DNA from 2 places in the Agrobacterium sp. GW821-FHT14E08 genome. Region 2 is predicted to be linked to the other one. Evidence: predicted binding sites of a transcription regulator. Region 2 holds the regulator's gene; the other holds the start of a gene.
What was found. The regulator LexA, encoded in region 2, represses DNA repair genes until DNA is damaged. The targets are predictions, from matches to a motif close to TGTTCNNNNTGTGTTCNG.

Region 1 (3,414 bases), on a different contig from region 2:
TGCGGCAAGATCACCCGCCTTGGCGATGACAGGGCCGGATGTCGACTTGAAGTTGACGCCGAGCTCCTTGGCCATGATCTGTGCCAGCGTCGTCTTGCCGAGGCCGGGCGGGCCAACGAAAAGCACATGATCCAGCGCCTCGCCACGGTTCTTGGCGGCCTCGATGAACACCTTAAGATTGGCGCGGGCTTCCGCCTGGCCGGTAAAATCGTCCAGCGACTGTGGACGCATGGTGGTGTCGATATCCTCACCGCGCTTGTCCGCAGAAATCAGTCTGTCCGCATCGCTCATTCAGGGCATTCCATTGTTCTAAACCGAATTCATGAGATGGTCTTCGCCGCTATATCATGACTGTCGCGTCAAGGCGCTTCACGAAATTCAATTCGCGCCCGAACAGCATGTGTATCGCGCTCAGTCTACCGCGAAAGCTCTTTCAGTCCGAGCCGGATCAGCCTGGCGCTGTCGCCGCCCTCCCCGCCATTCTTCAATGCGGCAGCTACCGCATTGGCCGCCTGATCGCGTGAATAGCCGAGATTGGTGAGTGCGGAAACGGCATCCGCTACCGGCGCGGATGCGACACCCTCGCCAAGCTCCTGCTTCAATCCTATCGAGGCGGAGGCCTCTCCCGCAAAGGCGGGCGCCTTGTTTCGAAGCTCGGTCACGAGGCGCACCGCCACCTTTGGCCCCACACCGGGCGCGCGTGAGATCATCACCTTGTCCTGAAGTGCAATGGCATTGGCCAGTTCGGAAGGCGACAAGGTGGAAAGGACGGCCAAGGCCACTTTCGAGCCTACACCCTGCACGCTCTGCAACAGGTTGAACCATTCCCGCTCCAGCGCCGAGAGAAAGCCGAAGAGTTTCAGCTGGTCCTCGCGCACATAGGTTTCGATGAACAGCACCACCGCCTCCCCGACGGAGCCGATTTTCGACAGCGTGCGGGCCGAACAATAGGCGACATAACAAACGCCATGCACATCCACCAGCACGTAATCCGCGCCGATTTCCTCGATGCTGCCTTTCAGTTTTCCGATCATGATGCCGCCCGCTGCAATGAGACTTTATATTAACCGGCCGCCAGTAGCCGCCGCATTCTGTCACCGCCGCGATTATGGGCGTGGCAGATGGCGATGGCGAGCGCGTCCGCTGCATCGTTACCCTTGAATTCGGCCTTCGGCATCAGGATTTTCAGCATCATGTGAATTTGCTGCTTTTCGCCGTGCCCGACACCGATGACGGCTTTTTTGACCGCATTCGGTGCATATTCAAAAACAGGCAATCCCGCCCGTGCCGGAACCAGCATGGCGATGCCGCGCGCCTGACCGAGTTTCAGCGTGGCCACCGCATCCTTGTTCACGAAAGTCTGCTCCACCGCCGCCTCGTCGGGCTGATGGCTGTGCACGATATCGGCCAGCCCGTCATGCAGCTGGCACAGGCGGGAGGCAAGATCCATATCGCCATCCGATGTCACGGTACCGGAGGCGACAAACCGAAGGCTGTTGCCGAGAGTGTCGATGACACCCCATCCGGTGCGACGCAATCCGGGGTCGATGCCGATGATTCGAATCGTCTTTTGCATGAGTTACCTTATCTTTCCGGCTGCGACCCTGCCAGCGATAAGTGAACAAAACGACAACATTCATCAAATTTGCAGTGCAGCATTTACCTCTGCTTAAACCGCGTACCGCATTGTTCCCGCACAAAATCAAAAAAGGGGAGCTGCGGGCATGATGATCCGCAGCATAATATTCAAGCCATATCAGTCATCCGGTGGCGCCATTCATGCTTGGCGTGGGAACTGATCCGGCATTGGGGGCTGCAACGGCCATGCTGAACCGTTTTCATTCCATATCCACCAAAGTGCTGGTGATTTTCCTCGCACTGATGGCGATCTCGACCGGGGCTCTGACACTTCTTGGCTATCAAAGCAGCAGCGGCGTTCTCGAAGAGCAGGCATCGAAATCCATGGAAAGCATTCTCGTCTTCCGCGGCGACATGCTTCAGGAACGCCTTGAACAGCTGAAAACACAGGCGGATTCCATCGCCAAGATCGAATCCCTGCAAATGGCCGTGGTCTCGATGCGCAGCGGCTGGGGCACCGTGCAGAAGAGCTCCGGCGACGCCAAGGCGGAATTGCAGCGCGTCTTCGTCAAGGAAAACCCCTTCACCGACAGGGAAAAGCTGATCAAGCCCGAAAACCCGAGCGGCTTTTATTATTCCACCCATGAGAAGACCCAGACGGATATCGGCGGTTATCTGAAGGAAACACCGTTCAGCGATGTTCTCTTCATCGATCCCGCCGGCACGGTCTATTACTCTTATCTCAAGGGACCCGCTTTCGGAGAAACGATCACGGGCGGCGCCTGGGCGGAAAGCGGCCTTGGCGCTGCATTTGCCCGCGGAGCCGCCAACGCCGAAAAAGCCGTGAACGACGTGGCGCAGACAAGTTTTTCCGGCCTGCGGATCGACGCTGCAACGAATGAAGCTGGCATTTATTACGGCATTCCGGTCGTCAAATTCGGCGCGTTCAAGGGCATTGTCCTCTTCCGCGTCAAGCAGGAGATCTTCAGCCAGATACTCGAAAAAGGCGTTGCCGCCGGCAGCTCCGAAAAATCCGCGATCATTTCCGCCGATGGCAAGGTTCTGGGCGTGGAGGGCGGCAGGCTCGTCAGCCTCGATCCGGCAATCTACGGCTTCCATGGAGAAGCGCTGAACACGGCCGGAATGACGATTGCCAAGATCGACCGGCCGGACGGCGAGGCCAATGCCTATGCGCGGCCTTTCGCTTTTGCCGGTGAAAAATATCTCGCTGTCGAAAGCATGTTGCGCAGCGAGTTGAATGCAGGTTCCATCTCGATTGCCGGCACACTTGCCGTGATCGGCTTTGGTGTTCTGGCCGCCATGTGCGTGGCGACAGCCTTTTTCGCACGGCGGCTGTTCGCGCCGCTGGAAAAGCTTGCCGGGCTGACCGGCGAAGTGGCGGCTGGCAGGCTGGATGCCGAAATCGGCAATCAGGACCGCAACGACGAGATTGGCCGCATGGCGCAGGCACTCGGCAGTTTCCGCGAAAAGCTCATCCTTCAGCGGGAGATGGAGGAGACCGCATCGCGCACGCGGGAGGAAGCCGAAACGGCGCGACGCGCGCATCTTGCCGAGCGCGAAGCCGAGGCCGGCACGCTGCAAATGGTCGTGCGGTCTCTGGATGAGGGTCTGGACCGGCTGGCGAACGGCAATCTCGCCTATCGCATAGACACTGTCTTCCCGGAGGATCTCGAAAGCCTGCGCCATAATTTCAATACGGCGCTTGCCCGGCTCAGCGAAACGATGCAGGCCATCGGCGGCAATTCCGCCGCCGTTCGCGGTGGCTCGGAAGAAATGCGGGTGGGAGCGGACCAGCTGGCGGAACGCACGGAACGT
Region 2 (3,414 bases):
TTTCGATCGGCTCCTGAAAACAGAACGATCTCGCTGAGGCCGAGAACCCCATTGGCATGGCGCTCCAGTGCCGTGCGATCGCCCGGCAGCACCTGAAGCCGCTGACAGCTGAACGAAAAGAAATCCGCAGCCGTCCCGCTTGCTGCTGCAAAAGCAAGCCGGAATGCCGCCTCGCTTTGCGAACCGTCCGGCATTCGAACAGGCCGCGAAAATTCAAAGATATCGCCCGCCGAAAGGCCGGAGACCGCAAATCTCTCATGATCGGCAAAGGCATCCCCGGTTCGGGCTACCAGAGCGGAAAATCCCTCCCTGCCATGACCCTGCCGGAAGGCTTGATCCCTGCCTGTGAACACATCGCCACGGTTCACGGAGGCATTATATTTAGCCGGATCAGCAATTGCCAACGGCTCCAGATAGGTCCCATCGGTGAAAAAAACGCATGCATTCTGCGTGCCGAAGGGATGAAGAGCCTCCGGCGCAACCGTGAAGCCGAGGTCTTCATAGCGCTTTTCCGCAACGGCAAGAGCCTGCACGGGCAAGACGAGATGATCGATGCAATAGGGTTTCGTCATTGTCATTCCTGCTGGCGGCGCGACAGGAAGCCATGCTGCACCGGTTCGAGGCGAAGAAAAGCACAATTTCGTGCGATGAGGCAAATCATCAAAACAACAGATAGCAGCTTCACGAAATTTTAGGGGATTGCGGAACACATATGGAACATATAGTGTTCGTTCTGTATTTGTTTCGCGATCTCCACTACGATTCTCAAGGGTGTTTTCCTCATGCTCACGCGCAAACAGCAGGAATTGCTTCTCTTCATTCATGAAAGAATGAAAGAGTCCGGCGTGCCGCCCTCCTTCGATGAAATGAAGGACGCACTCGATCTTGCCTCCAAATCCGGCATTCACCGGCTGATCACTGCCCTCGAAGAGCGCGGTTTCATTCGCCGGCTACCTAACCGGGCACGGGCGCTGGAAGTCATCAAGTTGCCCGAGGCCTACGCGCCGGGCGCAAGGCCGCAGCGCGGCTTTTCGCCGAGCGTCATCGAAGGCAGCCTCGGCAAGCCGAAGACGCCGGAACCGACCCCTGCCCCCAAGGCACCAGCCAATGATCTCGGTGGCGCCGTTACCGTGCCGGTCATGGGCCGTATCGCCGCCGGCGTGCCGATTTCCGCCATCCAGAACAACACCCACGACGTTGCCGTGCCGGTGGATATGCTGGGCACCGGCGAACATTACGCGCTTGAGGTCAAGGGCGATTCGATGATCGAGGCCGGCATTTTTGACGGCGACACCGTCATTATCCGCAACGGCAATACAGCCAATCCGGGCGATATCGTTGTGGCATTGGTGGATGACGAGGAGGCGACGCTGAAGCGCTTCCGCCGCAAGGGCGCCTCCATCGCGCTCGAGGCTGCAAACCCCGCTTATGAGACCCGCATCTTCGGACCGGATCGGGTGAAAATCCAGGGCAAGCTGGTTGGGTTGATCCGCCGTTATCATTGACCCGATGGACGGGATGTCATCCGGTTTTCGACAGGCGTCGTCTTGATGATGACGCCTGTATGAGAGGTGAAGACTGCCTGAAGCATGGCATAATTTGGATACGCACGGTGGTATGTGACTGACGCGGGCGATGCCTGATGCCTTCCGAAACTGGCTACAGTTTCATGCTGATTTTCCGTTTTGCTAGTATGACGACATAGGTCTGGCCTGCCGCATTCAGCTCTTGAATTCTCACCAAGCCTTCGCGAAGTTGAATTGCATCGTCGGTCGATTGGTGATTTTTCAGCTGTCTCCGGACGGTGATATTTGCGAAGCGTTGCCGTCCATGCCCTCCCCTTATCATTCATCAATACGGCTTATGGGAGCCATGGATTATTTTCGATATTCCACGGACGCCCGGCAGGTATAAAAATGCGCGTCATATCCGGGAGATACGCCATGTACGATCTTTATATAGCGAATAAGAACTATTCTTCATGGTCGTTGCGGCCGTGGGTGTTGATGCGCACGCTGGGTATCGCGTTCACCGAAAAACTCATTCCGTTCGGTGAAGGAATTTCCTTCTCCTCCTTTTCGCCAACCGGCAAGGTGCCGTGCCTTGTCGATGACGGCTTCATGGTGTGGGAAACGCTTTCGATCGCTGAATATCTTGCTGAAAGACATCAGGGTGTCTGGGCGAGCGACAAGCAGGCACGGGCCTGGTCACGGTCGGCGGCAAGTGAAATGCATGCCGGCTTTTCTTCGCTGCGCAATCTCTATCCCATGTCTGTCGGCATCAGGGCAAGACCGAAGGGCGGGGATGCCGGGCTTGCCGCCGATATCAAGCGCATTGATGCGCTGTGGAGCGAAGGCCTTGAAAAATTCGGTGGACCATATCTCGCCGGCGCGAAATTCACGGCGGTCGACGCCTTTTTCTGCCCGGTGGCGTTCCGTTTCCAGAGCTATGGCGCCGATCTTTCACCCGCGGCCAGGAGCTATTGCGAAAGGCTGCTCGCCCTGCCCGCGATGCGTGAATGGTACGAGGCCGGTTTGAAGGAAACCTGGCGTGACACGGCGCATGAAGAAGAAATTGGCGGGATCGGCGACGTGATCGAAGATCTGCGCGCCAGGGCATGATGAACCACGCTGGCGGCTCACTCTGACGTCGCCAGCAGCCTGTTGACGGCCTCAGGCACCTCATGATCGAAACGGCCGCTTTTCCAGTCGTAATAACGATGTTCGCTCCACGGCCTGTCCGTTCCAGATATTGCGGCGCGCAGCCGTTTTACCACGCCTGCCTGATCCATATTGGCAAAATCTATTTCCACTGAACCGATACGTCGCAATATGTCTCGATTGAGAAGCAGCGCCCCGGAGCGGCACTGTGAAAACGAAGTTCGGCGGGAAACGATGACAATATCGGCGATATCACAGGCTGTTCCGGCAAAGCGGCCATCCTCCAGAACGATGATCCACTCGCCGCTGCCGGCGCGGGCCACGCACCATATGTCTTTTCTGCAGGTGAAGACCCCAGCCTTGGCATCCCTCAGCGCCGCCGTCATCTCTTTCGTCACCGCCGCCATCTCTTTGGGTGGGAGTTTCGTTTTCGGCGCCAAGCCGGCAGTGCTTACCCGAACCTCCGGCTCCACTACTATTGGCGGCACGGGTTTTTCCGGCAGCAGCAGCGCCCTTTGCCACTGGCCATACACAAAGTCCGGTGGCCGCGCTCTTGTCGTGAAGACCTTGCCATCCTCCAGCATGGCCACCAGCTGGCCGTCCTCGTGCACCAGGAGATGAGGCGGATAACGGGGGGGCAAAGCTGACAGGCCGAAGGCGAAAATCAGGACCGGTATACCGAGAAGGGCAAGCCGGCTGCGCAGCAAAGTCAGCAGCAGGAAACCCGCTGTGGCGAGACCGATAAACCACCCAT

Region 1: a site for LexA is predicted at 1,618-1,635, ahead of ruvC (crossover junction endodeoxyribonuclease RuvC). Genes of this name have one in related genera too.

Annotation. Positions count from the first base shown of each region.
Region 1 is NZ_JBXAPJ010000003.1:246,907-250,320, reverse strand. Features, by position in the region: gene ruvB (Holliday junction branch migration DNA helicase RuvB) at 1-291, opposite strand, end outside; gene ruvA (Holliday junction branch migration protein RuvA) at 417-1,034, opposite strand; gene ruvC (crossover junction endodeoxyribonuclease RuvC) at 1,064-1,576, opposite strand; gene AC1ROR_RS13855 (methyl-accepting chemotaxis protein) at 1,825-3,414, shown strand, end outside.
Region 2 is NZ_JBXAPJ010000001.1:835,503-838,916, reverse strand. Features, by position in the region: gene AC1ROR_RS04080 (VOC family protein) at 1-572, opposite strand, end outside; gene lexA (transcriptional repressor LexA) at 783-1,505, shown strand; gene AC1ROR_RS04070 (glutathione S-transferase family protein) at 1,944-2,621, shown strand; gene AC1ROR_RS04065 (ComEC/Rec2 family competence protein) at 2,639-3,414, opposite strand, start outside.